Regions from separate parts of the Halomonas sp. ND22Bw genome, predicted to be linked through region 2. Evidence: predicted binding sites of a transcription regulator. Region 2 holds the regulator's gene; each other region holds the start of a gene.

Region 1 (7,218 bases), on a different contig from region 2:
CCGGCATAGGGCTGGTCGACGTCTATACGGCGCTGCTGCCCGATCTGGACTTCACGCCTCAGCTGCACGTGCACTACCAGGAATCGGTGCTGCGCATTCCCGACGGGTTGCCGAAGATGAAGGACGTGCCGGCGGAGCTCGGCGGCTCCGGCGAGACGCTCGAGGAATAGGAGCGGCAGGCGTCGGGCCGGGAAGAGAGCGGCGCAGAACGGCTTCCACAAAAGAACGCGGGGCCCGATGGGCCCCGCGGCTTGTGCGGACAGGCGTCGGGTCCGGCTCAGTCCATCGAGGTGGCGCCGATGCGGTGAATGCTGAGGTCGGCACCGTCGAATTCCTCTTCCTCGCTCAGGCGCAGGCCGGCCACCTTGGCGATCGCGCCATAGACCACCAGGGCGCCGATCACGGCGACGGCCACGCCGGCCAGTGAGCCGATGAGCTGGGCCATCAGGCTGACGCCGCCCAGGCCGCCCAGCCACGATTGTCCGAAGATACCGGCGGCGATGCCGCCCCACACGCCGCACACCCCGTGCAGCGGCCACACGCCAAGTACGTCGTCGAGCCGCTCGACGCGGTTCTGCGCCCACTCGAAGAGCACCACGAACAGTGCGCCGGAGACGCCGCCGGTGATCAGTGCACCGATCGGGTGCATCAGGTCGGAGCCGGCGCATACCGCTACCAGGCCGGCCAGCGGGCCGTTGTGAATGAAGCCCGGGTCCTTACTGCCCAGCACCATGGCCACCAGGATGCCACCGACCATGGCCATCAGGCTGTTGACCGCCACCAGGCCGCTGATGCCGTCCAGCGTCTGGGCCGACATCACGTTGAAGCCGAACCAGCCGATGGTCAGGATCCAGGCGCCCAGCGACAGGAAGGGAATATTGGAGGGGGCGAAGGCCACCACCTTGCCGCCGCGGTAGCGGCCGCGACGGGCGCCCAGCAGCAGCAGCGCCACCAGCGCCACCCAGCCGCCGAAGGCATGCACCACGACGGAGCCCGCGAAGTCATGGAAGCCGGCGCCGAAGGTCGCGGCCAGCCAGGCCTGCAGCCCGAAGTTGCCGTTCCAGACGATGCCCTCGAAGAAGGGGTAGACCACGCCGACGATCACCGCGGCGGCGAACAGCATCGGGTAGAAGCGGGCGCGCTCGGCGATGCCGCCGGAGACGATGGCCGGGATCGCCGCGGCGAAGGTCATCAGGAAGAAGAACTTGACCAGATCGTAGCCGTGACCGGCGGTCAGCGCCTCGGCACCCTGGAAGAAGTGGGTGCCGTAGGCGATCTGGTAGCCCACGAAGAAGTAGACCAGGGCCGACACGCCGAAGTCGGTCATGATCTTGACCAGGGCGTTGACCTGGTTCTTGTGACGCACCGTGCCGACCTCGAGAAAGGCGAAGCCGGCGTGCATGGCCAGCACCATGATGGCGCCTATCAGCAGGAATAACGTGTTGGCGCTCTGGGTCAGCGACTCGACAGCACTGGTGATATCCACGGGATGATCTCTCTTGATGCATGAAGGGAACGGAATGCGCTGGAGAGATGCAAGACGTGTTCCAGAATGGCGCGTTTTTCGTGCTCACAGGAAATTCAAGGCACCGATGGGCGGCATCCTGTGGCCTATCACGAGGCCGATGCACCCAATGAGTGCTCGTTGCCGCGGCCGCTCACCCGGATGGTGCGTTCCGGCCAACGGCCGCGTTCGGCCAGGTTTGGTGCGAAAAGTCGGCGAGCGATGCCCAGGGCTAGGCCCGCTCCCGGCGGGCCAACGCACTTCCCACCTCCCTGTGGGTCGCAAGGCAAAAATCGGTGAAAAGACGGAGTTTACGCGGTGTAAATGGGGGCTTTGAGCCGATTTTTAACGCCGTATGGGCGAGCGCAGATCGTTTTCGTAAAGCACCTAGAGCGTCTGCCAGGGCGAGGTGGGTGGCTCGCTCAACAGCTCGTCGACGATGGTCAGCGCGTGTTCGAGCGTCTCACGGGTCTCGGCCGGCCCCAGGCACAGGCGGATGGCCTGAGGCGCCGGCTCGCTGCCCATGCAGAACGGCTCGGGGGTGGACACCTTGACCCCGCGGCGGGCGAGCAGCGCCTGCACCTCGCTGCTGCGGCGTCCCGCCGGCAGCGGCAGCCAGATCAGCGACGAGCCCTCGCGGCTCTGTGGCCCGTAGTCGGCCAGGCGTTCAAGGGCCAGCGTGCGGCGCGCGGCAAGTTCCTCGACCTGCCAGCGCAGCAGCTCGCGACTGTCAGGATCCTCCATCCAGCGGCAGGCCGCCTCCACCATCAGCGGCGGTACCATCCAGTTCTGGGAGCGCAGCGCCGAGCACAGCCGCTCCTGCAGCCGTTCGGGCACCGTGAGGCTGCCGATGCGCAGGCCGCCGGCCATCACCTTGGAGGTGCTGAAGACGTGCAGCGTGCGCTCCGGCGCCAGGGCGATCAGCGGCGTGCCGCGCTGCTCTTCGGGGAGGTACTGCACGGCGTCCTCGATGATCCAGATGTCGTGCTCCCGGGCCAGGGCGACCAGGCGTTCGCGTCGGGCCTCGCCGAGCCGCGCGCCGGTCGGGTTGTTGAGATCCGGCGTGGTGTAGATCAGGCGCGGCGGCTGGCGAGCGCACAGCCGGGCCAGGGCGTCCATGTCCATGCCGTCGGCGTCCATCGGCACCGCCATCGGGCGCAGGTGAGCCTGCTGGGCGGCACACACGAAGCCCGGGTAGGTGAGGGCGTCGGCGGCCACCAGGTCGCCGGGCTGGGCGATGTGATGCACCAGCAGGTGGATGCCGTGCTGGCCGCCTTGGGTGATCAGCAGCCGCTCCGGGTCGTCGGGCAGACCGAGACGGCCCTGCCAGGCGGCGATGCGCGCCCGCTGGGCCTGGCTGCCGGCCTCGGGCTGATATTCGGTGGCGGCCAGCATGGTCTCGGCCGAGGCGGTGATGCCTTCCAGTGCGCGCTTGAGCCCCTGGGCGCGCAGCGGGTGCGGAGGCGGCAGACTCATGCTGATGTCGATCACGCCGTCGCCCGCCGGCTGGCCGGCGCGGAAGAAGGGCAGGTGGTCCTCCTCGGCGGCGCGGCGCACGTAGGTGCCGCTGCCGACCCGGGATTCCACCCAGCCCTGGCGTTGGGCCTCGGCATAGGCGCGGGTGATGGTGCCGACGGTGACACCGAGACGATCGGCCAGCTGGCGCTGGGGCGGAAGCTTCTCGCCCGGAGCGAGCTCGCCGGCACCGATCGCCGCGGCCATGGCCTCGGCGATGCGGCGGTAGCGCGGGCCGCCCTGGGGCAGTTCGGGGATCCATATTGTCATGGTGACAATAAAACCTTTGACGGCGTAATTGTGCCCATTATGCTCAAAAAAGCCGGCAGAAAGGAATCAATTAACTCAAAAATGTAGGGGTACAATTTCGATGGACACTCTGGTCGCCCTGGGGCCCGCCGCCCTGTTCATGATTTCCATGACGATCACGCCGGGGCCCAACAACATGATGCTGACCGCCTCCGGGGCCAACTACGGCTACCGGCGCACCCTGCCGCACCTGCTGGGCATCATGGGCGGCTGCTTCGTGCTGTTCACGGCGGTGGCGCTGGGCCTGGGACTGGTCTTCGAGCGCTTCCCGATGGTGCAGACGGCGCTGCGCGTGGTCGGCAGCCTCTACCTGCTGTACCTGGCCTGGGGCATTGCCACCGCGCCGCCGCCCAGCTTTGGTGATACCGAGGGCCGCCCGCTGAGCTTCTGGCAGGCGGCCGCCTTCCAGTTCGCCAATCCCAAGGCCTGGGTGATGGGCCTGACGTTGATGGCGAGTTTCCTGCCCGAGGGCGGCAATACCGTGATCAACGCGCTGCTGCTGGCCGGAGTCTCCGAGCTGATCGCCTTCCCCTGCATCTCGCTGTGGGCCGGCTTCGGCATGGCCATCGGCCGCTGGCTCAAGGGACCGCGCGCCTGGCGGGCGTTCAACGGCACCATGGGCGCGCTGACCGCCGGCTGCGTGGTGTTCATTCTCGGCTGAAGGCAGGGCCTCGAGGTCCGTCATGGACACTCATTCGGAGGGCGACATGAACGCCAAACTGGTAGACGTATTCAGCGCTGAACGGCTCAGCGGCAACGGGCTGACGATCTTTCCACAGGCTGAGGGCCTGTCGACGGCTGAGATGCAGGCCCTGACCAGGGAGATGCGTCAGTTCGAGTCGATCTTCGTCTGGCGCGAGGGGGATGCCTTCGTGGCGAGGATATTCACTCTGGAGGAGGAGCTCGATTTCGCCGGACACCCGCTGCTGGGCTTGGCCTATTATCTGCACCACGCCTTCGGCGAGGGCGATCTGCACGAGTGGCGGGTGAGGTTGGGCCGGCGCACGGTCGAGCTAACCAGCGCCTGGCGAGACGGCCGCTTCACGGCGACCATGGCCCAGGGGCGGCCCGAGTTTTTGAAGACGCTGACGAACGACGAAGCCGGGGCGATCCTGGCGGCGCTGGGCTTGGAGTTTGATGGGCGACGTCGCTATCCGGCCGAGGTGGTTTCCACCGGCCTGCCCTACCTGATTCTGCCGGTGAGTGGGGGTTTGGAGCGAGTTGTCTTCCGGGTCGCAGACCTGTCGCCGCTGCTGGAGGCCCACGGGGCCAAGTTCGTCTACGTGCTCGACGTGGAGCACTTCGAGGGGCGCACCTGGGACAACGCCGGGAGGATCGAGGACGTGGCCACCGGCAGTGCCGCCGGTCCCGCGGCGGCCTATCTGCACAAGCACGGGCTCGTGCACGGCTCGACCCTGTCGATCGCCCAGGGACGCTTCACGGGACGGCCGAGCCGCATCGCCGTGCAGCTGGTCATCGAAGGCATGCAGCTGGCGGACGTGCGTGTCAGCGGTGAGGTGGTGGAAGTGGCCGATATCACCTTCGCCGATTGACGGCCTCTCGGCCTGGCGGCGGCTATGCTGGTGGCTGACGTCGAACGCGTCACTTCTCCGCGGCGCCCGGAGCCGACCAGCCATGCCGGACCATGTCTCCATCGCCTCACTCTATCGCCAGCACGCCCCGCGCGTGCTGGCGACGCTGATTCGCCACCTCGGCGATTTCGATGCCGCCGAGGAGGCGCTGCACGACGCCTTCACCGCGGCGGTGTCCCGCTGGCCGGAGGAGGGCATGCCCGACGCGCCGGTGGCCTGGCTGATTCGGGTCGGTCAACGGCGCGGCATCGACCAGATCCGGCGCCGGCAGACGGCTCGCCAGCATGCTCACCTGCTGGTGCCCGACGAGGGTGAGGCCGAGGCCGAGGGGAACCGCAATATCCAGGACGATCTGCTGCGGCTGCTGTTCATCTGCTGCCACCCCATCCTGTCCATGCCGGATCGCCTGGCGCTGACCCTGCGCGAGATGGCCGGGCTGACCACCGAGCAGGTCGCCAGCGCGCTGCTGCAGCGGCCGGCCGCGCTGGCCCAGCGCATCGTCCGCGCCAAGCGCCGGCTGCGCACCGCCGGCATTCCCTTTGACGTGCTCGAGGCCGCCGATCTGCCGGTGCGGCTTCCCGGCGTGTTGGGCGTGATCTACCTGATCTTCAACGAGGGTTATTCGCCCAGCCGCGGTGAACGAGTCGTCGACGTGCGGCTGGCCGATGAGGCGATCCGGCTCGGCGAGTCCCTGGCCGGCTTGCTGCCCCGAGGCGAGGTGTTCGGGCTGCTGGCGCTGATGCACCTCCATCATGCCCGCCGCGAGGCGCGCCAGGATGACCACGGGGAGCTGGTGCCGCTGGAGGAGCAGGATCGCCGCCGCTGGGATGTTGGGGAGATCGAGATCGGGCATGCCTGGCTGGAGCGCGCCCTGGCGCTGTCGCCTGTCGGTGCCTATACCCTGCAGGCCTCCATCGCCGCCGTGCATGCCGAGGCGCCTCGCGCCGAGGTCACCGACTGGGGACGAATCGTGCGTCTCTACGAGGCCCTGCTGCGGGTTCAGCCTTCGCCGGTGATCGAGCTGAATCGGGCGGTGGCCGTGGCCATGCGCGATTCCCCCGACGTCGGACTGGTCCTGCTCGATCGCCTGTCCCAGCGTCATCGTCTCGATCACTACCCTCTTTTCCACGCTGCCCGCGCGGACCTGCATCGGCGCGCCGGCCATCTCGAGGCGGCCCGGCAGGCCTATCGGCAAGCCCTGGCGCTTTCCCTGCAGGAGCCCGAGCGGCGCTTGCTGGCGCGTCGACTGGAGGCGCTCGTCGGCGCCGGCGATTGACGCGACGGAAAAAAATCTCGCCGGTCTGTCGATTCTCGGCGGTGCTGCACGACTCATGACTACCATCCCCCAGGAGAGTGATGTCATGCGATACATGCTGATGCGCAAGGCCGATGCCGCCACCGAGGAAGGCGTGCTGCCCAGCCAGGAACTGCTGCAGGCCATGGGAGACTACAACGAGCGCATGATCCGCGCCGGCGTCTTCGTCACCGGAGATGGCCTGCGACCCAGTCGGGAGGGCTGTCGCATCGCGTTTCGCGACGGCGAGCCGCGAGTCACCGAAGGCCCGTTCTCGGCCACCGACGAGCTGCTGGCAGGCTATACCGTGCTCGAGGTGGACTCCCTGGAAGAGGCTGTCGAGTGGGCCAGGGACTGGCCGCGGGAGGACGGCGACGTCACGCTGGAACTGCGCCGCTACTTCACCTTCCAGGACTTCGCGCCGGGAGCAGGGCTGCAGCGGCATGCTGCCCAGGCGCGCATGCCTCGGGGGCTCCAGGTCCACCTGAGCTTTCCGGGGAGCTGCCGCGAGGCCATGGCCTTCTACGCCGAGGTCACCGTTGGTCATCTGGAAGCGGCCCTGACCTACGGCGAGACGCCGGCGGCAAAGGACGTGCCGCCCGAGTGGCACGACCGTATCGCCCATGCCTCGCTCAATGTCCGCGGTCATCGCCTGATGGGGGCCGACATGCCGGGTGACGGCGACCGGCCGCCCCAGGGCGCCCAGCTGTTTCTCGACTACGACGACGTCGACCAGGCGGCTCAGGTGTTCCAGCGCCTGGCCGAGGGCGGTCAGGTGCTGATGCCGTTCGAGGCCACCTTCTGGGCCAGGGGCTTCGGCATGGTCAGCGACCGTTTCGGCGTGCAGTGGATGGTCGCCACCCCGAGCGATCAATGCCCCTGACGGGAGGAGAGGATCATGAAATACGTGGCGCTGGTGTACTACCAGGAGCGGTTGATCGAGGCCATGTCCGAGCGCGAGTGGCACGACCTCAACCAGGAATGCATCGCGGGTGTCGAGCGGC
Region 2 (7,218 bases):
TCGAGAAAGGCGATCACGCTGTCGTCGCGGCCGGTGGCATCACGCAGCCGCGGGTCCCAGTAGGGGTTGGGCAGGCAGCGGGCGTCGAACACGATATCGGCGTCCAGGGGCACGCCGCGCTTGAAGCCGAACGACTCGAGGGTCAGCGTCAGCCCTTCGCGGCGGTGCCCGGCGACCTGGTCGGTGATGCGACCGCGCAGGTCGTGCACCGATAGCCGCGAGGTATCGATCAGCAGATCGGCGAGGTCGCGGATCTCCGACAGGGCGTCTTCCTCGCGATCGATCGCCTCGGCCAGGGTCATTTCGGTATCGCGGGTCAGGGGGTGTCGGCGCCGGGTCGCGGAGTAGCGCTCCAGCAGGATGCGTGCATCGGTGGTCAGGTAGATCACCTGGCACTGGATGTCGCGGGCACGCACGTCCTCGAGCAGCGTCGGGAAGCGTTCCAGGGCATGGGGCAGGTTGCGGGCGTCGATGCTGACCGCGACGGCGCTGCGCAGGGACTGGCCGCTGCGCAGCTCGTCGACCAGCGGTCCGAGGAGCATCGCCGGGAGGTTGTCGATGGCGTAGTAGCCGAGGTCCTCGAGGGCCTGCAGGGCGATCGACTTGCCGGAGCCGGAGCGTCCGCTGATGATGACGAGCTGCATGACGGATCGGGTCTCCTGGTCGGGGGCGGCCCTCAGCCGCGTCCGCTGGCGGCCGGTGCCTGTCGTCGGATGGCGTCGAGGAGGCTGTCGTGCAGCTCGCGCTGGCTGCCGGCCCGACGCAGGGCGCTGCGGGTCGCGGCGTCGTTCATCACGCCGGCGACCTGGCCGAGCAGGGCGAGATGCGCGTCGTCGGCTTCCTCGGGGACCAGCAGCACGAACACCAGGTCGACGGGTTCACCGTCGATGGCGTCGAAGTCGACCGGTTCGTCGAGCTTGAGAAAGCCGGCGATGGGGGCCTTGCAGTGAGGGTTGCGGGAATGGGGGATGGCGACCCCGTGCCCGATGCCGGTGCTGCCCAGCCGCTCCCGTCCGATCAGCCGGCTGAAGACCTCCTGGCTGTCGAGGCTGGGAATGTTCTGGGCGATGAAGGTGCTGAAGAACTCCAGCACCCGTTTCTTGCTCCCCCCGGGCACACCGAAGAGGGTGCGCTCGGGGGGCAGGATGGCTTCGAGTGACATGACTCAGCGGACGCTTGCGGCGCCCTGGGCGCGGGCCTGAGTCTTTTCCTTGTGCTTGACGAGCTGGCGGTCCAGCTTGTCGGCAAGGGCGTCGATGGCGGCGTACATGTCGGCGTCCATCGCTTCGGCGTGCAGATCGGCACCGGCGGCGTGCAGCGTGCAGGCGGCCTGCTGGCGTTCCTTCTCGACGGAGAGCGTCACCTGAACGGTGGTGATGTTGTCGTAATGGCGTTCCAGGCGGGAGAGTTTCTCCTGCACGTAGTCACGCAGGGGCTCGGTCAATTCCACGTGATGGCCGGTGAGGTTGACTTGCATGACACGCTCCTTGCTCCTTGGGTGGTGACTCGATTGTAACCCTTTTTGGTGCCTTGCAAACCCCCCGTGCCAGACGCGTTTTCATACTCTGGAACCCCCCGCCGGGAGGGCCTCAGCCGAGGCGCTTGCGCTGGCTGGAGGAGGGGATGTGCATCGCTTCGCGATACTTGGCGACGGTGCGTCGGGCCACCTCGATGCCCTCCTCGGCGAGCAGGGTGACCAGCTTGCTGTCGGACAGCGGCTTGCGCGGCGGTTCGCCCTCGATCAGCTTGCGGATGCGGGCGCGGATCGCGGTGCTGGAGTGGGCATCCTCGCCGTCGCCGACCTGGCTCGAGAAGAAGTACTTGAGCTCGAAGACGCCGCGGGGGGTGTGGATGAACTTCTGGGTCGTGACCCGGGAGATGGTCGACTCGTGCATCTCCACCGTCTGGGCGATGTCGGCCAGGATCAGCGGCTTCATGGCCTCCTCGCCGTGCTCGAGGAACTCGATCTGGCGGGTCATCACCTCGTGGCCGACGCGCAGCAGGGTGTCGTTGCGGCTGGCCAGGCTCTTGATCAGCCAGCGCGCCTCCTGCAGGTGGTCCTTGAGGAACTGGTTGTCGTCGCTCTTGTCGGCGCGCTTGATCAGCGCCGCGTAGTCGGGCTGGATGCGCAGCCGCGGCATCGCCTCAGGGTTGAGCTCGACGCGCCAGCCCTGGGGCGTGTGGCGGGCGATCAGGTCGGGAATCACGTAGTCGCTGTCGCCGCTGGCGAATTCGCTGCCCGGGCGCGGGTCGAGGCCGCGGATCAGGCCGATGACCGCGTCGAGGGTTTCGTCGTCGAGCCCCAGGCGCCGCTTGAGCAGCCGCCGATCGTTGCCGGCCAGCGCCTCGAGGAACTGGCGTACCAGGCGGCGCGCCTGGGGCAGCAGCGGGGTGTCGTCGGGCAGGGTGGCCAGCTGCAGCAGCAGGCACTCGCGCAGATCGCGGGCGAACACGCCGGTGGGCTCGAACTGCTGCAGGCGCAGCAGCACCGCTTCGACCTCGCGGGTGGCGAGCCCGTCGAGGCCCTGGGCGCGCAGGCCGTCGCGCAGCTCGTCGAGCGGTTGATCCAGATAGCCGTCCGGCGTCACGGCATCGATCAGGCTCTCGGCGATACGGGTCTCGCGTTCGTCGAGCTTGCTCATGGCCAGCTGCCAGACGAGGTGGCTCTGCAGGCTCTGGCCGGCGGCCTGGCGCTCGAAGTCGGGAGCCTCGCCGCTGCCGCCGGCGTCCTGGAAGGTGTCCGACCAGTCGCTGTCGACGCTGAGTTCTTCCGGAATCTCGTCGGACCAGTCGTCGTCCGGCGTCTCGCCGACGGCCTGCTCGCCGAAGTCGTCCTCCAGCTCCAGCATGGGATTGGCTTCCAGGGCCTGCTGGATCTCCTGGCGCAGATCGAGGGTCGAGAGCTGCAGCAGGCCGATGGCCTGCTGCAGCTGGGGCGTCATGGTCAGCTGGGTGCCGACACGCAGTTGGAGGGATGCCTTCATGGCCATGGCAAGCGTTCCGGTCCTGCGGCAAAGAGGCCTTCCACCCTAGTGTGGGTGTGCCCGCCGTGCAAGCCTTTGCTCAGCAATTAGCATGCCAATGGCAATTGCCATGCCTGTCTGTGCATGGCGACAATATATCAGTGACTTGCGAAGCTAATAGGCTCAGAGTCGGAAGTCCTGGCCCAGGTAGACGTCGCGTACCCGCTGGTTGGCGAGGATGGCCTCGGCGTCGCCTTCGGCGATGATCTGGCCGTCGCCGACGATGTAGGCGCCGTCGCAGATGTCCAGCGTCTCGCGCACGTTGTGGTCGGTGATCAGCACGCCGATCTCGCGGGCCTTGAGCTGGCGGATGATACCCTTGATGTCGCCCACCGAGATCGGGTCGACGCCGGCGAAGGGCTCGTCGAGCAGAATGAAATCGGGTTCGGTGGCCAGCGCCCGGGCGATCTCGACCCGCCGGCGCTCGCCGCCGGACAGGCTCATGCCTAGGTTGTCGCGGATGTGGGTGATGTGGAACTCCTCCAGCAGCGCCTCCAGGCGCGCCTTGCGGCCGGCACGGTCGAGGTCACGGCGGGTCTCGAGAATGGCCATGATGTTGTCGGCCACCGACAGCTTGCGGAAGATCGAGGCTTCCTGGGGCAGGTAGCCGATGCCGGCCTGGGCGCGTTGGTGCATGGCGGCGCCGGAGAGGTCGCGGTCGTCGATGGCGACGCGGCCGGCGTCGGCCCGGACCAGGCCGACGATCATGTAGAAGGAGGTGGTCTTGCCGGCGCCGTTGGGGCCCAGCAGGCCGACGATGCGGCCCTGCTGGATCTCCAGGCTGATGTCGTGAACGACGCGACGGCGCTTGTAGCTCTTGGCGAGGTTCTGGGCACTCAGGGTCTTCATGGGCCGTCCTGCTGTTCCGGCTCCAGGGTCATGCGCACGCGCTGGCGCTCGCCGATGCCCTCGGCGTCGGAGCGGGCCTGCACCACCCGGCGGTCGAGGAAGTATTCGAGGTAGCCGCCGTCGAAGGTGTCGCCGCCCTGGTGCAGCTCGGCCTGGTCGACGAGCTCGATGCGCCGCTCGGCCACGTGGTAGACCACGGTGCGGCCCCAGGCGCGGACCAGGGGCTGATCGGGGGCGGGCTTCTGCTCCAGGTAGGCGCGCTGGCCGGTGGCGGTGGCGGTGGTCAGCTGGCCGGCCTCGTTGCGCTGGATTTCCACGCGGTCGCCGGTCAGCTGCATGCTGCCCTGCTGGATCTGCACGTCGCCCTGATAGACGGCGGTGCCGGCGCGGTCGTCGAGGTCCAGGCGGTCGGCCTCGACCTGGATGGGCGCGCTGGCGTCGCCTTCCAGCGCCAGGGCGGCGGGGGCGGCCAGCGCGGTGGCGAGCAGCGCTGCGCTGAGCAGTGAAGCGAGGGATCGCGTCATGACTCGGGGTCCTCCTGGGTGTCCGGCGGGTGGTGGCCGCGCACATTGTCGGTCAGTCGGGCGCGGTTGTCATCGAGCCAGGCGTCGAAGCGCTCGCCGCGCATCCACTGCGGCGGCTGGCTCAGTCGTGCCGGCGTGTCGCTCCAGGCGTGACCGGCGATGCTGTCGTAGTACAGGCGTTCGGTCTCGAGCCGCCAGCGTTCCTCGGGGGCGGTCAGCACCGCCTGCCCCTCGAGGGTGAGCAGGCGCTGGCCGTCTTCCAGGCGTCCGCGCTCGGCGTCGGCCAGCCATCGCCGGCCTTCGCTGTCGCGAAGCCGGGCGTGGGGCGTGGTCAGCCGGGTGACGTCGTCGACGGGCGTGTGCTCCAGGCGCGGCGTGGTGAGGCGCTGGTGAGGCGCACCCTGAGCGTCGAATCGCGTCAGGTGCGCGTCCTCCAGGTAGTAATCGGGCTCTCCCGTCTCGCCCTGGGGCGCGGGGCCCGGCGGTGCCTCGGGGCGCTGGTCGAGCAGCGCCAGGCCGCCGCCCAGGGCGAGCAGCAGCAGGAACAGCCAGGTGCGAAAGCCGGGACGAGGGAGGCGCATGGCGTCAGTCCTGGCCGTTCAGATAGGTGTCGAGCACGGCGTCCAGGCTGTCCTGGGCCTGGAGCAGGGTGTCGCAGATCTCGCGTACCGCGCCATGACCGCCCTCGCGTTCGGTGACCCAGTCGGCGTGCCGACGGATGTAGCTCGGCGCGCCGGGGACGCTGATGCCGACGCCGGCCCGATGGATCGGGGCCAGGTCGGGCAGGTCGTCACCGCAGTAGGCGACCTCGGAGAGATCCAGCGCCAGGTCCTGGCACAGTCGGCGCAGCGTCGGCAGCTTCTTCTCGATGCCCTGATGCAGATGCCGGATGCCGAGCGCGCTGGCGCGGCGAGTGACCATCGGCGAGTCGCGGCCGGTGATCAGCGCCACCTGGATGCCGGCGCGCTGCACCAGCTTGATGCCGTGACCGTCGAGGGTATGAAAGGCCTTGAGGCTGTCGCCGTCGGCATCGAAGTAGAGGCGGCCGTCGGTCAGCACGCCGTCCACGTCCAGGGCCAGCAGGCGCACCTGTCGCAGGCGCTGGACCAGGTCCGGGTTCAGCAGGGGGGCGTCGAAGGGCATGGAATCTCCTTGGGTCAGATGACGCCGCTGGCCAGCAGGTCATGCATGTGTAGCGCGCCCACCGGGCGGCCGTCATCGTCGACCACGGCCAGGGCGGTGATGCGGTTGTCCTCCATCAGCCGCACGGCCTCGGCGGCCAGGGTGTCGGGCGAGGTTCGTTTGCCGGGGGTCGTCATCACCTGATCCACGGTCAGCGACGACAGGTCGCTGAACTGATCCAGGGTGCGGCGCAGGTCGCCGTCGGTGTAGACCCCGGCCAGCCTGCCCTCGGGGTCGATGACGCAGGTGAAGCCCAGGCCCTGGCGGGTGATCTCCAGCAGCGCATCGCGCAGCGGGCTGCCCAGCGAGACCTGCGGCAGGCGGGCGCCCTGATGCATCAGGTCCGAGACCTTGAGCAGCAGCCGCTTGCCGAGGCTGCCGCCGGGATGCGAGAGGGCGAAATCCTCGGCGGTGAAGCCGCGGCTCTCGAGCAGCGCCACGGCCAGGGCATCGCCCAGTGCCAGGGCGGCGGTGGTCGAGGAGGTGGGCGCCAGGTCCAGCGGGCAGGCCTCGCGCTCGACGCCGGCGTCCAGGTGGGCCTCGGCGTGGCGGGCCAGGGTCGAGCCGGGGCGTCCGGTCATGCTGATCAGCGGGGTGCCGAGGCGCTTGAGCAGCGGCAGCAGGGCGGTGACCTCGGCGGTCTCGCCGGAGTTCGACAGCGCCAGCACCACGTCGCCCGGCGTGATCATGCCCAGGTCGCCGTGGCTGGCTTCGCCCGGGTGCACGAAGAAGGACGGGGTGCCGGTGCTGGCCAGGGTGGCGGCGATCTTGCTGCCGATGTGGCCGGACTTGCCCATGCCGGTGACCACCACGCGGCCGCGACAGGCCAGGATCAGCTCGCAGGCGCGCTCGAAGTCGCCGTCCAGGCGCGCGACGAGGGCGCCGATGGCCTGCTGCTCCAGCCGCAGGGTGCGTTCGGCGCTGGCCAGCAGGCCGGTGAGGGAGGAGGTGTCGTCTGTCATGGGAGGATTGTTGCCTGTCGCGGGGTTGGGCTCAAGGGCGGACGGCCGATTCGGCGCCGGCGGGCCACGCAAGAGGGCGCTCATTGAACCCGCTGAGGCCGTGCTGCGCAAGCCGGCACATGACGGCGCTGGCGCCCCGGTCGATGGTTAGGATACGATGTTCGATAATCTATCAGGGAATTCATTGGATGACCGATTCTCCCCTCATCGAGGTGGAGGGCCTGCGCTTCTCTCGCGGAGAGACGGAGATCTTCCGCGGCCTCGACATGGCGGTGCCACGCGGCAAGATCACCGCGATCATGGGACCCAGCGGCACCGGCAAGACCACCCTGCTCAAACTGATCGGCGGCCAGCTCGCCCCTGACGCCGGTCGGGTGAAGATCGGCGGCGAGGACGTGCACGCCCTGTCGCGCAAGGCGCTGTTCCGGATGCGTCGGCGCATGGGCATGCTGTTCCAGAGCGGGGCGCTGTTCTCCGATCTCGACGTGTTCGAGAACGTGGCCTTTCCGCTGCGCGTGCACACCGACCTGCCCGAATCGATGGTCCGCGACCTGGTGCTGATGAAGCTTCAGGCGGTGGGCCTGCGCGGCGCCCGAACGCTGATGCCGTCGGAGCTTTCCGGCGGCATGGCGCGGCGCGTGGCGCTGGCCCGGGCGATCGCCCTGGACCCGGACCTGA
Region 3 (7,218 bases), on a different contig from region 2:
GCGGCTGATGGTCACGCCGCTGCTGCGCGCACTCAAGCAGATGTTCGGGCCGCTGCCGTACCTCGAGTACCTGGACTGTTTCCGCTATCCGCTGTCCGGCGAGTTCGCCATGCGCACCGAGGTGCTCGATGGCATCCGCATTCCCGCCGACTGGGGCCTGGAGATCGGCGTGCTTTCCGAGGTCCATCGACACTACACCACCCGGCGGCTGTGTCAGGTGGATCTCGCCGACAGCTACGATCACAAGCATCAGCCGGTCTCCGAGGAGGACGCCTCCGGCGGGCTCAACCGCATGAGTCTGGACATCGCCAAGGCGCTCTATCGCAAGCTGGCGACCCAGGGGGTGACCTTCAGCGCCGAGGGCTTCCGCACCCTCAAGGCCACCTACTATCGCATGGCGCTGGACCTGATCGAGGCCTACGATCACGACGCGCGGATGAACGGCCTGAGCCTGGACCGCCACAGCGAGGAGCGGGCGGTGGAGCTGTTCGCCACCAACCTGCTCGAGGCCGGCGGCGTGTTCCTCGACAATCCCGGCGAGCGCCCCTTCATCCCCAGCTGGAACCGGGTGCGGGCGGCCATTCCCGACCTGCTGCCGCGCATGGCCGAGGTGGTGGAAGCCGATAACGCCCCGGGCTGAGCCCGGGGAAGCTGGACGCTTGAAGAAAAGCCTTGATCCCGTGATGGCGGGGCCAATGCTGGCTTCCAGCTTACGGCTGGCTCACCAGCCACAGGGCGCCGTAGGGCGGGAGGGTGTCGTCGTCCTGCCAGGTCCCGCCGCCGATCCGGTCGTGCCAGTCGCCTTCGTTCAGGGGCTCCAGCGCCAGTGGCTGGGGGCGGTCGGTGACGTTGTGGATCGCCAGCAGGCGGCGCCCATCGTCGAGCGGGCCGCGCTCGACGACCAGCAGCGCCGACGGCGTCTCGATCACCCGTTGTGGCACATCCGGGTGGAAGCAGGGCTCGTCACAGCGGACCTCGAGCAGCCGCGTCAGCGCCGTGAAGGCCTGGTGGGTCGAGGTGTGCGGGCTGTCGAGCAGCCGCTCCAGGGCACCACGGTCCCAGCGGTGGCGATTGATCGAGCGCAGCCGGCCGCTGCGTTCCATGCCTTCGATGTCGTTGAGGGTGCCGGTCAGCGCGTGCAGATACAGTGCCGGGATGCCCTTGAGGCCGAGCATCAGCTGCTGGCTGCACAGGAAGCGGGGCATCTGCCAGGGGTCCGCGCCGCGTCTCGTGCCCTTCATGGCGTCGAACCAGGTGATGTTGATCTCGTAGGGCGAGTCCTCGCCATCGTCCTTGGTGCGCATGCTGACGAAGCCGCCGAAGCGGTGCATCAGCTCGAGCAGCGCCTCGACCTCGTGGTGGGGCAGCCAGCCCTCCAGCGGGCGCACGCCGATGCCGTCGTGGCTGGCGGTGAAGTTGAGGAAGCTGCAGCCCGGGGGCAGTGCGGGCAGGCTGCGCAGCCAGGCCGCCAGGGTGCCGGCCTCGCCACTGGTGAAGGTGTGCAGCAGCAGCGGCGGCAGCGGAAACTGATAGACCAGATGCGCCTCGTCCGGCGGCGTGCCGTCCTTTTCGAGCCTCTCAAGACCGAAGTAGCTGATGTTCTCGCGGTGCGGCACGTTGGTCTCGGTGAGGATCAGCGTGCCCGGCGCCACGTGATCGGCGATGGCGCGCAGCAGCCGCACGACCTCGTGGGTCTCCGGCAGGTGGATGCAGGAGGTGCCGACCTCCTTCCACAGGTAGGCGATGGCATCCAGTCGGATCACTCGCGCGCCCTGGCAGAGGTAGAACAGCAGGATACCGACGAACTCCAGCAGCACGTCGGGGTTGGCGAAGTTCAGGTCGATCTGATCCTCGGAGAAGGTCGCCCACAGGTGACGGGGCCCGCGGCGGGTCGGCACCTTGACCAGCAGCGGCGAGCTGCGCGGTCGTACCACCGCCGAGAGGTCGGTCTCGGGATCCATCTCGATGAAGTAGTCGCGGCCGGGCTGGTTGCCGCCGAGATAGTCGGCGAACCACAGCGATTCCCGTGAGACGTGGTTGAGCACCAGGTCGACCCCCAGATCGAAGCGACGGGAAAGGCGGCGGACCTGGGGCCAGTCGCCGAGTTTGGGATCGACCTCGCGGTAGTGGATGACCGAGAAGCCATCGTCGCTGCTCCAGGGGAAGAAGGGTAGCAGGTGCACGCCGCTGAAGGTCTCTCCGAGGCGGCCGGCGACGAAGTCGTCGAGGACGTCGAGCGGTGGCTGCTCGCCGTCGACCAGGCTGTCGCCATAGGCGATCAGCCACTGGTCGCGTTCACTCCACAGCGGCCGGGCGGGCGGTGCCTCACCATCCGGGGGCGTCATGGGGGCCTGATGCGCCAGCAGGGTGAACAGCCGGCGCAGCACCTCGTCGGCGCGGGGGCCGTAGAGCATCGTCAGGTGGCGATGGGCGCGCTCATGGAAGGCCTCGGCGCCAAGTGGCGTCGAAAGGGAAGGTGCCGGCATGGCGATCGCCTCTCGTTGGGGGTTTCCTTAAGCATGCAGGCCGCGTGCCAGCTGTCCATGCTGACGGTGTCGTGCCCGGCATCATCACCGCTTGAGTCTATAGCGGCTAGAGGCTATAGGCTGATGCCATGTTCCGATGTCGGGCTCCCGAGGAGGTCAGGATGGCGCAAGACGCCGCAAAGGATGCACACCAGCGACACCAGTGGCGCGTGGACGGCATGGACTGTCCGAGCTGTGCCGGCAAGATCCGCGGCGCGCTGGAGCGTCTGGATGGCGTGGGTGACGTGCAGGTCTCGGTCATGCAGGGCTCGCTGGCCCTCGATCTGGATACCGGCCGCACGGCGCCCGAGGACGTGGAGTCGCTGGTCGAACGGCTGGGCTATGGCGTTCGGCGACAGTCGGCGCAGGACGATGCCGAGGCGCCTTCGGGCGCCGGCTGCTGTGCCGGTCGCGATCATGCCGATCATTTCCGTCGGGGTGATGACGCCTCGCCCCGGCGCTGGCATGCCACCGCCAAGGGGCGCCAGGTGCTGGCCACCGGGGCGGCGCTCGGCGTGGCCACGCTGCTGCGCTTCACCGTCGGAACGGAGGTGGCCCACTGGGCTTTCCTGGCGGCCTGCCTGATCGGACTGGCGCCGGTCGCTCGCCGTGCGGTGAGTGCGGCGCGGCTCGGCATGCCGTTCACCATCGAGATGCTGATGACCCTCGCCGCCGGTGGCGCGCTGATCATCGGCGCCGCCGAGGAGGCGGCCATGGTGGTGCTGCTGTTCGCGATCGGCGAGATCCTCGAGAGCGTGGCCACCGACCGGGCCCGCTCGGGCATCCGTGCGCTGTCCGACCTGGTGCCCAGGGAAGCGAGGCGCGAGGCCGCCGACGGCGAGATCCACACCGTGGAGGCGTCTCGGCTGGCGGTCGGACAGGTGGTGGTGGTGCGGCCGGGTGACCGGATCCCCGCCGATGCCACCATTCTCGAAGGCCGCTCGTCGATCGACGAGTCGCCGGTGACCGGCGAGTCGGTGCCGCGGGCTCGAGGCGAGGGTGACGAGGTCTTCGCCGGCTCGATCAATCACGATGCGGTGCTGCGGCTGCGGGTGTCCCGGCCGCAGCAGGACAACACCATCGCGCGCATCATCCGGCTGGTGGAAGAGGCTCAGGAGGCGCGGGCGCCCACCGAGCGCTTCATCGACCGCTTCAGCCGTGTCTATATGCCGGCGGTGGTCGGCCTGGCGGTGCTGGTGGCCGTGGTGCCGCCGCTGGCGTTGGGCGGCGACTGGGGCGAGTGGACCTATCGCGCCCTGGCGCTGCTGCTGATCGGATGCCCCTGCGCGCTGGTGATCTCGGTGCCGGCGTCGATCGCCTCGTCGCTGTCCAGCGGCGCCCGGCACGGGCTGTTGCTCAAGGGCGGCGCGGTGATGGAAGCCGCGGCCCGCACCGAGGCGGTGGCCTTCGACAAGACCGGCACCCTGACCGAGGGACGGCCGCGAGTGACCGACGTGGTGCCGGCAGGCGTCGACGTCGCCGCGCAAGACGTGCTCGCCCTGGCGGCGAGCCTCGAGCGAGACGCCAGCCATCCGCTGGCGCGGGCGGTGCTCGAGCACGCGGCCTCGCTCGGCGTCGGGCCCTCGATCGTCACCGAGGCGCGGGCGGTGCCCGGCCAGGGCGTCGAGGCGCTGATCGAGGGCCGTCGGGCCTTCGTCGGCGCGCCGCGCCACGCGGCCGAACGCGGCACGCTGGCCGAGGGCATGGCTGAGCGACTCGAGGCCCTCGAGGCCGAGGGCAAGACGGTGATCGTGGCGGTCGAGGACGGCGTGGCGCTGGGGGCCATCGCTCTGCGCGACGAGCCGCGGCCCGATGCCGAGGCCGGCGTGCAGGCGCTGTCGGCGCTGGGCGTGCGCTCGGTGATGCTGACCGGCGACAACGATCGCACCGCCGCGGCCATCGCCGGGCGCCTCGGGATCGAGCGTCGCGCCGGGCTTATGCCGGAGGGCAAGGTCGAGGCGATCCGTGAGCTCGCCGGCCATGAGCGGACGATGATGATCGGTGACGGCATCAACGACGCTCCGGCGCTGGCCAGCGCCCAGGTGGGCGTGGCCATGGGCTCGGGCACCGACGTGGCGCTGGAGACCGCCGACGGCGCGCTGCTGCGCAACCGGGTGGGCGACGCGGCGGCACTGATCCGGCTGGCGCGGGCGACCATGGCCAACATCCGCCAGAACATCGCCATCGCCCTGGGGCTGAAGGGGCTGTTCCTGGTCACCACCGTGCTCGGCATCACCGGGCTGTGGCTGGCGATCCTGGCCGACACCGGCGCCACCGTGCTGGTCACGCTCAACGCCCTGCGGCTGCTGCGCTTCGCGCCGGGCGATCGTGACTCGACGCAAGACGACGTGGCGGTTGCCGCCTCGCCCGCGGCAAGCTGAACCAGACTGGCGGCCTACAAGAACGCCGCGCCGGCTGATTGCCGGCGCGGCGTTCTGCATCCAGGCGCGAGGTCAGACCTCCTTGTACAGCTCGGCGCCCTCTTGGCGGAACTTCTCGGCCTGCTCCTCCATGCCCTTCATCACAGCGTCCTGGTCGCCGTCGAGGCCCTTGTCCTTGGCGTAGTCGCGGACCTCCTGGCTGATCTTCATCGAGCAGAACTTGGGCCCGCACATGGAGCAGAAGTGCGCCACCTTGGCCGAGTCCTTGGGCAGGGTCTCGTCGTGGTATTCCCGGGCGGTGTCCGGGTCGAGGCCCAGGTTGAACTGGTCCTCCCAGCGGAACTCGAAGCGCGCCTTCGACAGGGCATTGTCACGGCGCTGGGCGGCCGGGTGACCCTTCGCGAGATCAGCAGCATGCGCGGCGATCTTGTAGGTGATGATGCCGGTCTTGACGTCGTCCTTGTTGGGCAGGCCCAGGTGCTCCTTGGGCGTCACGTAGCAGAGCATGGCGCAGCCGTACCAGCCGATCATCGCCGCCCCGATGCCGGAGGTGATGTGGTCGTAGCCCGGCGCGATATCGGTGGTCAGCGGCCCGAGGGTGTAGAAGGGCGCCTCGTCGCACTCGCGGAGCTGCTTGTCCATGTTCTCCTTGATCAGGTGCATGGGCACGTGGCCGGGGCCCTCGATCATCACCTGGACGTCGTGCTCCCAGGCGATGCGGGTCAGCTCGCCGAGTGTCTCGAGCTCGGCGAACTGGGCCTCGTCGTTGGCGTCGGCCACCGAACCCGGGCGCAGGCCGTCGCCCAGCGAGAAGGCGACGTCGTAGCGCTTGCAGATCTCGCAGATCTCCTCGAAGTGCTCGTAGAGAAAGCTTTCGCGGTGGTGGTAGAGGCACCACTTGGCCATGATCGAGCCGCCGCGGGAGACGATGCCGGTGGTGCGTCTGGCGGTGAGCGGCACGTAGCGCAGCAGCACGCCGGCGTGGATGGTGAAGTAGTCGACGCCTTGCTCGGCCTGCTCGATCAGGGTGTCGCGGAACACCTCCCAGGTCAGGTCCTCGGCCACGCCGTTGACCTTCTCCAGCGCCTGGTAGATCGGCACGGTGCCGATCGGCACCGGGGCGTTGCGGATGATCCACTCGCGGGTCTCGTGGATGTTCTCCCCGGTGGACAGGTCCATGATGGTGTCGGCGCCCCAGCGGATGCCCCAGGTCATCTTGTCGACCTCGTCCTCGATGGACGAGGTGACCGCCGAGTTGCCGAGGTTGCCGTTGATCTTCACCAGGAAGTTGCGGCCGATGATCATCGGCTCGGATTCCGGGTGGTTGATGTTGTTGGGGATGATGGCGCGACCCGCGGCCACCTCGTCGCGCACGAACTCAGGCGTGATCTCCTCGGGCAGGCGGGCGCCGAAGGCCTCGCCCGGATGCTGGTGGCCGAGGAGGCGCTCGACCTCCTCGCTGCCCATCGTCTGACGCTTCTGGTTTTCCCGAATGGCGATGAATTCCATCTCGGGGGTGATGATGCCCTGGCGCGCATAGTGCAGCTGGGTGACGTTCTTCCCTGCCTTGGCCCGGCGGGGCGTGCGGGTCAGCTCGAAGCGCAGCGGGGCGAGCATCGGGTCGTTGGCGCGGCGCCGGCCGTACTCCGAGGTCGGGCCGTCGAGGAACTCGGTGTCGTCGCGGGCCTCGATCCAGGCGCGGCGCAGCTCGGGCAGGCCGCGGCGCAGGTCGATGTTGGCCTCGGGGTCGGTGTAGGGGCCGGAAGTGTCGTAGACCAGCAGTGGCGGGTTTTCTTCATCTGCGCCGGAGGTCTTGGTCGGCGACAGGCCGATCTCGCGGAAGGGCACGCGGATATCGGGTCGTGAGCCCTCGACGAAGACCTTGCGCGAGCCCGGCAGCGGGGCCACGGCGGCGTCGTCGACGCGGGCGCTCTCGTTGAGGAAATGGGCGGTCTTGCTCATGGTCGTGCTCCCTTGGCTTGAATGGTTCGTCAGGGAGGACCGTCGGGGAGGACAGGGGCGGCCGGCGCCGAGGCGCCGCCGCGTGTCGCTTGATCCCTACGCTGGTCCTAGCCAGTTCAGGTTCAACGGGATCCATGCTTGGGCGCCTCGCGCCGCATGATCTCAGCCGTCTTCAACGGCACCCCGTCAAGCGTGGTGTGCCCGCTGTGGTGGCGGGCCTTATTGCATCATGTTGTCTGTTTGGTCCGGGCTCGCCGCAGAGCCGGGGAAGGCCGAAGAGGAGGTCCTACGCCAGGGATGGCGTCGGTAGCGTACAGGGAAGTATTCACAGCGCCTCCTCGGAGGCCTTC
Region 4 (7,218 bases), on a different contig from region 2:
CTGGCCGAGGCCTACCAGCCCAGCACCCTGGCCAAGGGCCGCAAGAGCGACGCCGACCTGGCCCACGTGCGCGAGGCCATGGAGGAGGACGGCGCGGCCCTGTGCGAGTTCTTCGCCTGGCTCGAGGCGGCCCTCGAGCGCGGCGAGACGGTCACCGAGCTGACCGTGGACGAGAAGCTCACCGCCGCCCGCGCCCGTCGCCCCGGCTTCGTCAGCCGCAGCTTCGGCACCATCGCCGCCTACAACGCCAACGGCGCGCTGCCGCACTACCACGCCACGCCGGAGGCCCACGCCACCATCGAAGGCGACGGCCTGCTGCTGATCGACTCCGGCGGCCAGTACCACGGCGGCACCACCGACATCACCCGGGTGGTGCCGGTGGGCACCATCACGGACGCCCACCGCGAGGACTACACCCGGGTGCTCAAGGGCACCATCGCCCTGTCCCGGGCGCACTTCCCGCGCGGCATCCCCTCGCCACAGCTCGACGCCATCGCCCGCGCCCCGCTGTGGGCCAGCGGCCGCGACTACGGCCACGGCACCGGCCACGGCGTGGGCTACTTTCTCAACGTTCACGAGGGCCCGCAGGTGATCGCCTGGTACGCGCCGGCGGCGCCGCACACCGCCATGCAGCCGGGGATGATCACCTCCATCGAGCCCGGCGTGTATCGCCCGGGCCAGTGGGGCATCCGCATCGAGAACCTGGCCGCCAACCGGCCCGCCGAGGCGAGCGAGTTCGGCGACTTCCTGCGCTTCGAGACGCTGACCCTGTGCCCCATCGACGCCCGGCCGATCGACGTCGCCCTGCTGGACCCCGCCGAGGCCGACTGGCTCGACGCCTATCACGCCGAGGTCCGCCGCCGGCTCGCGCCGAAGCTCGAGGGCGAGGCGCTGGCCTGGCTCGAGCGGCGCACTCAACCGCTCGAGCGCGGCTGAGCGGCATCCGAAAGACAAGAGGGGCGCCCCATGCGGAGCGCCCCTCTTTTTTGCTGCGATTTTCTTCTTGCTGCTGGCCTGGCCGGCCGGCGGCTCAGTCCTTCGCCATCTCCGGCAACAGCGTCTTGAGCTTGCCGGCCCTTGAGAGAGCGCGTATCGCGTCCCAGCCCAAGGTCTTGGCGGCTCAGTCCTCCGCCATCTCCGGCAACAGCGTCTTGAGCTTGCCGGCCCTTGAGAGAGCGCGTATCGCGTCCCAGCCCAAGGTCTTGGCGGCTCAGTCCTCCGCCATCTCCGGCAACAGCGTCTTGAGCTTGCGGGTCAGCGTATTGCGCCCCCAGCCCAGCAGCTCGGCGGCCTCGCCCTTGCGTCCACCGGTGTGCTTGAGCGCGGTCTCGATCAGGATCTTCTCGAAGTCCGGCACCGCCTCCTCCAGCAGGTGGGTGTGGCCGGCGGCGAGCGCGCGATCGGCCCAGTCGCGGAAGGCCAGACGCCAGTCGCCGGCGGCGCCGCCCTCGTCGGCCTCGCGCAGCTCCGGCGGCAGATCCTCGACCAGCACCTCGCGGCCGGAAGCCATCACCGTCAGCCAGCGGCAGGTGTTCTCCAGCTGGCGCACGTTGCCCGGCCAGGCCAGCCGTGTCAGGTGGGTCTCGGCCTCCGACGTCAGCACCTTGACGTCGGTGGCGAGCTCCTTGGCGGCCTCGGCCAGGAAGTGGCGGGCCAGGCGCGGAATGTCCTCGCGGCGGTCGGCGAGCTTGGGCAGGTGGATGCGGATGACGTTGAGGCGGTGGAACAGGTCTTCACGGAAGCGGCCGTCTTCGACCAGCCCCTCCAGGTTCTGGTGGGTGGCGGCGATGATGCGCACGTCGACCTTCACTGAGGTGTGGCCACCCACGCGATAGAACTCGCCGTCGGCCAGCACCCGCAGCAGGCGGGTCTGAGTCTCGGCGGGCATGTCGCCGATCTCGTCGAGAAACAGGGTGCCGCCGTCGGCCTGCTCGAAGCGCCCCTGGCGCTGGGCGGTGGCGCCGGTGAAGGCCCCCTTCTCGTGGCCGAACAGTTCGGACTCGATCAGGTCGCGGGGGATCGCCGCCATGTTCAAGGCGATGAACGGCTTGCCGGCCCGCGGGCTGTGTTGATGCAGCGCCTGGGCGACGCGCTCCTTGCCGGTGCCGGACTCGCCGTTGATCAGCACCGTGATGTGCGACTGCGACAGCCGACCGATGGCGCGGAACACCTCCTGCATGGCCGGCGCCTCGCCGATGATCTCGGCGTCCAACCCCTCGGGGGCGTGCACCGGGCGCTGGCGCTCGCGGGCATGGGCCACGGCGCGGCGCACCAGCGCCAGGGCCTCGTCGACGTCGAACGGCTTGGGCAGGTACTCGAAGGCACCGCCCTGATAGGAGGCCACCGCGCTGTCGAGGTCGGAATGGGCGGTCATCACGATCACCGGCAGCTCCGGATGCGCCTCGCGCACTCTGGCCATCAGGTCCAGACCGTCCAGGCCCGGCATGCGGATGTCGGTGACCAGCACGTCGGGCGGATCCTCGAGCAGCCGCTCGAGGATCCGGTCGGCACGCTCGACGCTCTCGACCTCGAGGTCGGGCTGGGCCAGAGCGCGCTCCAGCACCCAGCGAATGGCGCGATCGTCATCGACGATCATGACGCGTGCAGCTTCAGTCATGGGATGTCTCCAGCGGTATCAGCAGTCGGAATTCGGTCTGGCCCGGCCGGGAGTCGCACTCGATCAGCCCCTGGTGGCGGTGCAGGACCGACTGGGCGATCGACAGCCCCAGGCCGCTGCCCTCGGCGCGGCCGGACACCATGGGGTAGAACAGCGTTTCCTTGAGCTCCTCGGGGATGCCGGGGCCGTTGTCGATCAGGCTCACCTGGCAGACCAGGCGATGGCGCTCGGCGCCGAGGGTGAACTGGCGACGCGCGCGGGTCTTGAGCACCAGGGTCGGCCCCTCGATGCCGGCCTCGGTCATCGCCTGCACGGCGTTGCGTGCCACGTTGAGGATGGCCTGGATCAGCTGGGATTCGTCGCCCATCAGATCCGGCAGGCTGGGATCGTAGTCGCGAGTGAAGGTCACTTCGGGGTGTTCCACCGACACCAGGGCCCGGACCCGCTCCAGTACCTTGTGGATGTTGAGCGGCTCGGGACGATTGAGCCGATGGGGGCCGAGCATGGCATCCACCAGGTCGCGCAACCGATCGACCTCCTCGACGATGATGCGGGTGAACTCGGTGAGCTGGGAGCCGCCCAGGTCGCGCTCCAGCAGCTGGGCGGCGCCGCGGATGCCGCCCAGCGGATTCTTGACCTCATGGGCGAGCCCCCGCGCCAGCACCTTGATGGTCTCCTGGCGGGTCTGCAGCGCCTCCTCGCGGGAGATGCGCAGCAGCCTGTCGCGGGGCTCCAGCTCCATCAGCAGCTCGTCCGCCGACAGCGGCGTGACGGTGTAGTCCACCGTCAGCGCGTCGCCGGTGGGCAGGGTCAGGCGCGCCTCGCGCTGGGTGTAGGGATGGAACTCGTCGCGCGCCTTGGCCAGCAGCTCGCCGATATCGTCATCCGAGTTCACCAGCCCCGGCAGCGGCAGGCCGGTGACCCTCGAGCGGCTCAATGCCAGCAACGCCTCCGCCGCCGGATTCATCCAGCGCAGCTGCAGCCGGCCATCCAGCAGCAGCACGGCGGTGGTGAGGTGTTCCATCAGGCGTTGATACATGAAGGCATTCCCGTTGGTGCATTCCGGCGGCGAAACGATGCGGCGCCTCCCTCATGTGCTGCAAGAAGCGCGCCACTTTGGGGAAGACGGCATGGCGTCGCCTCCCGGCTGATCCGACATGGGGATCATGCACCATGGTAGTGCACCACGCTGGTGCACGCACTGCGAGGCAGCGCTCACTCCGGCTCGAGCGGCTTCCTGAAGTGCGCTCGCGGGGCGTGATGCGCTCGCCATGCCTCATGGTCGTGCCGACGGCGATCGCTTCCGGGCGGACGATCGCCGCGCAGCGCCTCGGCATGGCGGAAGGCGCTGCCCTCGCTTACCCGGTCGGCGTGATCGAAGGCATCGAAGCGCCCGTCGTCACGCGCCGGCGGCGGGACACAGGGCCTCGGGGAGCCGTCCGGACACAGCGGTCGATGTGGCCGGCGAGGGGGCAGCTAATGGTTGGCGGGATTGTTGGGATTGCTCGGCAGATTGACGCTGGCCCGCTGGACGTAGAGCGTCAGCGGCGAGGTGCGGTGGCGCACCGCGCCGGAGGCGTCGAGCAGCTCGGCCTGCACCCGGTGCTCACCGCGGTTGAGATTGGAGAGCAGGAAGGTGTCGGTGTGCATGGCGGACTGACTGACCTGACCGTCCACCAGCAGCCGCACGCGGTGGTCGTCGCGCAGGTCGGGCCGGATGGCGAGCTGCACCTGAACGTTGCCCGCGGCCCCGGTGGGCAGGGTCGTCTGCTGCTCGGGGGAGGCGATCGCGAAGACGTCGTAGGGCATGAAGGGCTGGCCAGGCTCGCCGTAGCGCGTGGTGCTCTCGGGCCGACCGGACGAGGCGTTCGACAGCGGCTGCACCGGCCGCGACGGCACCACGGTGAGCGGATCGAGGTCCACCGCCTCGCCGCCGCGCCCGGGGTCGTCGGTGAAGACGACGTTGCCCTGGGCATCGGTGGTGCGATAGATGGTCTGCGCGACGGCCGGCAGGCTCATCGCCAGGCCCAGCGCCAGTGTCATGACAACCTTGTGCATGCGTCTCTCCCGAGCTCCGTGACGGTCCTGTGCGGCGCGCCGTGCGCCTGCCATCGTCCTGCACCAAGCCTAGCCCACCGTCGACCCGGAACGGAATCCACGTTCGCGCTCCGGGTGAAGAAGAGTAGGATGAGGCGGCGACACCAACAGCCAAGGAGCGACGGGCATGGAGGCATGGGAGAAGGTGGTCTTGCTGACCCTGGTGGCCGGCATGGCGATGCCGTTGGGGGGCTGGATCGCCCAGGTGGAACGCCTCGGGCCGAACTGGCTGGAGAACGAGCTGCGCCACGGCATCATCGCCTTCGGCGGCGGCGCCCTGCTCTCGGCGGTGGCCCTGGTGCTGGTGCCCAACAGCCTAGAGGCGCTGGCCCCGGGGCCGGCCATGCTCTGGTTCCTCGCCGGCGGCCTGGCCTTCATGGGCATCGACATCCTGCTCGACCGCAACGGCACCTCCGCCAGCCAGCTGACGGCCATGCTCTCCGACTTCCTGCCCGAAGCCCTGGCGCTGGGCGCGGCCTTCACCTATGGCGGCGGCAGCGGCGTGCTGCTGGCCCTGCTGATGACGCTGCAGAACCTGCCGGAAGGCTTCAACGCCTATCGCGAGCTGCGCGAGACCACCCACTACTCGGCCCGGCGCCTGCTGACGCTGTTCTTCGCCATGGCCTGGCTGGGCCCGCTGGCGGGGCTGGGCGGGCTCTGGTGGCTGGGCGACTACCCCACCACGGTGGCCGCGATCATGCTGTTCGCCGCCGGCGGCATCCTCTACTCGGTGTTTCAGGACCTGGCCCCCCAGGCCCGCCTCGAACGCCACTGGGGGCCGCCGCTGGGCGCGGTGCTCGGCTTCGCCATGGGCATCGTCGGTCACATGCTGATCCACTGATGGGCCATAGGTAAGGGGGGGATGTAAGGCGCAAGGCGTGAGGAGTGAGGAGTGAGGAGTGAGGAGTGAGGAGTGAGGTGAAGGTGCCATAGGCCACGACTCGCGAGGGGCCGACATCTCTCCTTGCTCCTCACGCTCCACTCTTCACCAACACAAAAAAGGCACGCCCTCGGGCGTGCCTTTCGCGTGCTGGAGCGCGGCGCCAGGCGCCGCGCGGCATCAGCAGCTGTAGTACATGTCGAACTCGACCGGATGCGTGGTCATGCGCAGGCGCTCGACGTCCTCTTCCTTGAGCTCGATGTAGGCATCGATCATCTCGTCGGTGAACACGCCACCTTCGGTCAGGAAGGCACGGTCCTCGGCCAGCGCCTCGAGGGCCTGGTCCAGGCTTTCGGCGACGGTCGGGATGGACTTGCCTTCTTCCGGCGGCAGGTCATAGAGGTTCTTGTCCATGGCGTCGCCGGGATGGATCTTGTTCTTGATGCCATCGATGCCGGCCATCAGCATCGCCGCGAAGCACAGGTAGGGGTTGGCGGTCGGGTCGGGGAAACGCGCCTCGACACGCTTGCCCTTCGGGCTGGCGGTGTACGGGATACGGATGGAAGCGGAGCGGTTGCGGGCGCTGTAGGCCAGCATGACCGGCGCTTCGAAGCCCGGCACCAGACGCTTGTAGGAGTTGGTGGACGCGTTGGTGAAGGCGTTCAGGGCACGCGCGTGCTTGATGATGCCGCCGATGTAGTACAGCGCCATTTCGGACAGGCCCGCGTACTCGTCGCCGGCGAACTGGTTCTGGCCGTCCTTCCAGAAGGACTGGTGGACGTGCATGCCGGAACCGTTGTCACCGACCAGCGGCTTGGGCATGAAGGTAGCGGTCTTGCCGTAGGCGTGGGCGACGTTGTGCACCACGTACTTCATTTCCTGAAGCTCGTCGGCCTTCTTCACCAGGGTGTTGAACTTGACGCCGATCTCGTTCTGGCCGGCGTTGGCGACCTCGTGGTGGTGCACCTCGACGGACTGGCCGATGGCCTCGAGGGTGTTGCACATGGCGCCACGGATGTCGTGGAAGCTGTCGACCGGCGGAACCGGGAAGTAGCCGCCCTTGACGCGCGGACGGTGCGCCAGGTTGCCGCCTTCGACCTGACGGTCGGTGGCCCAGGCGCCTTCCTCGGAGGTGATCTTGTACATGGCGCCTTCGATGTCAGCCTTCCAGTGCACCTCGTCGAAGATGAAGAACTCGGGCTCCGGGCCGAAGAAGGCGGTGTCGCCCAGACCGGTGGACTGCAGGTAAGCCTCGGCGCGCTTGGCGATGGAGCGCGGGTCACGCTCGTAGCCCTGCATGGTGGCCGGCTCGATGATGTCGCAGCGCAGGATCAGGGTGGCGTCTTCGGTGAAGGGGTCGAGGAAGCCGGTGCCGTCTTCCGGGCGCAGAATCATGTCGGACTCGTTGATGCCCTTCCAGCCGGAGATGGAGGAGCCATCGAACATCTGACCGTTCTCGAAGAACTCTTCGTCGACGTCACGGGCCGGAATGGTGACGTGCTGTTCCTTGCCTTTGGTGTCGGTGAAGCGCAGGTCGATCCACTTCACGTCATGCTCTTCGATCAGGGCGAGAGTCTTCTCGGACATGAGGTCCTCCAGGGTACAGTGGCTGGTTATGGTATTC

What was found. The regulator sigma-54, encoded in region 2, starts transcription at its own class of promoters, with help from an activator protein. The targets are predictions, from matches to a motif close to TGGCACNNNNNTTGCTNT.
Region 1: the regulator sigma-54 is predicted to act here: its motif matches at 1,533-1,550, upstream of CVH10_RS15285 (ammonium transporter).
Region 3: the regulator sigma-54 is predicted to act here: its motif matches at 2,519-2,536, upstream of CVH10_RS09010 (sugar phosphorylase).
Region 4: the regulator sigma-54 is predicted to act here: its motif matches at 3,714-3,731, upstream of glnL (nitrogen regulation protein NR(II)).

What each region holds. Positions count from the first base shown of each region.
Region 1 is NZ_PXWD01000015.1:45,348-52,565, forward strand. It holds gene CVH10_RS15280 (GFA family protein) at 1-170, shown strand, start outside; gene CVH10_RS15285 (ammonium transporter) at 278-1,486, opposite strand; gene CVH10_RS15290 (PLP-dependent aminotransferase family protein) at 1,892-3,289, opposite strand; gene CVH10_RS15295 (LysE family translocator) at 3,390-3,989, shown strand; gene CVH10_RS15300 (PhzF family phenazine biosynthesis protein) at 4,036-4,881, shown strand; gene CVH10_RS15305 (RNA polymerase sigma factor) at 4,964-6,196, shown strand; gene CVH10_RS15310 (YciI family protein) at 6,282-7,097, shown strand; gene CVH10_RS15315 (YciI family protein) at 7,113-7,218, shown strand, end outside.
Region 2 is NZ_PXWD01000008.1:18,337-25,554, forward strand. It holds gene rapZ (RNase adapter RapZ) at 1-644, opposite strand, end outside; gene CVH10_RS11305 (PTS sugar transporter subunit IIA) at 677-1,162, opposite strand; gene raiA (ribosome-associated translation inhibitor RaiA) at 1,166-1,477, opposite strand; gene CVH10_RS11315 (RNA polymerase factor sigma-54) at 1,590-2,990, opposite strand; gene lptB (LPS export ABC transporter ATP-binding protein) at 3,147-3,872, opposite strand; gene lptA (lipopolysaccharide transport periplasmic protein LptA) at 3,869-4,396, opposite strand; gene lptC (LPS export ABC transporter periplasmic protein LptC) at 4,393-4,977, opposite strand; gene CVH10_RS11335 (HAD family hydrolase) at 4,982-5,539, opposite strand; gene CVH10_RS11340 (KpsF/GutQ family sugar-phosphate isomerase) at 5,554-6,540, opposite strand; gene CVH10_RS11345 (ATP-binding cassette domain-containing protein) at 6,729-7,218, shown strand, end outside.
Region 3 is NZ_PXWD01000005.1:176,261-183,478, reverse strand. It holds gene CVH10_RS09015 (glycosyl transferase) at 1-640, shown strand, start outside; gene CVH10_RS09010 (sugar phosphorylase) at 711-2,486, opposite strand; gene CVH10_RS09005 (heavy metal translocating P-type ATPase) at 2,648-4,906, shown strand; gene thiC (phosphomethylpyrimidine synthase ThiC) at 4,979-6,868, opposite strand; TPP riboswitch at 6,945-7,064, opposite strand.
Region 4 is NZ_PXWD01000014.1:58,077-65,294, forward strand. It holds gene CVH10_RS14990 (aminopeptidase P family protein) at 1-936, shown strand, start outside; gene ntrC (nitrogen regulation protein NR(I)) at 1,211-2,617, opposite strand; gene glnL (nitrogen regulation protein NR(II)) at 2,610-3,656, opposite strand; gene CVH10_RS15005 (DUF4124 domain-containing protein) at 4,094-4,675, opposite strand; gene CVH10_RS15010 (ZIP family metal transporter) at 4,842-5,555, shown strand; gene glnA (glutamate--ammonia ligase) at 5,775-7,181, opposite strand.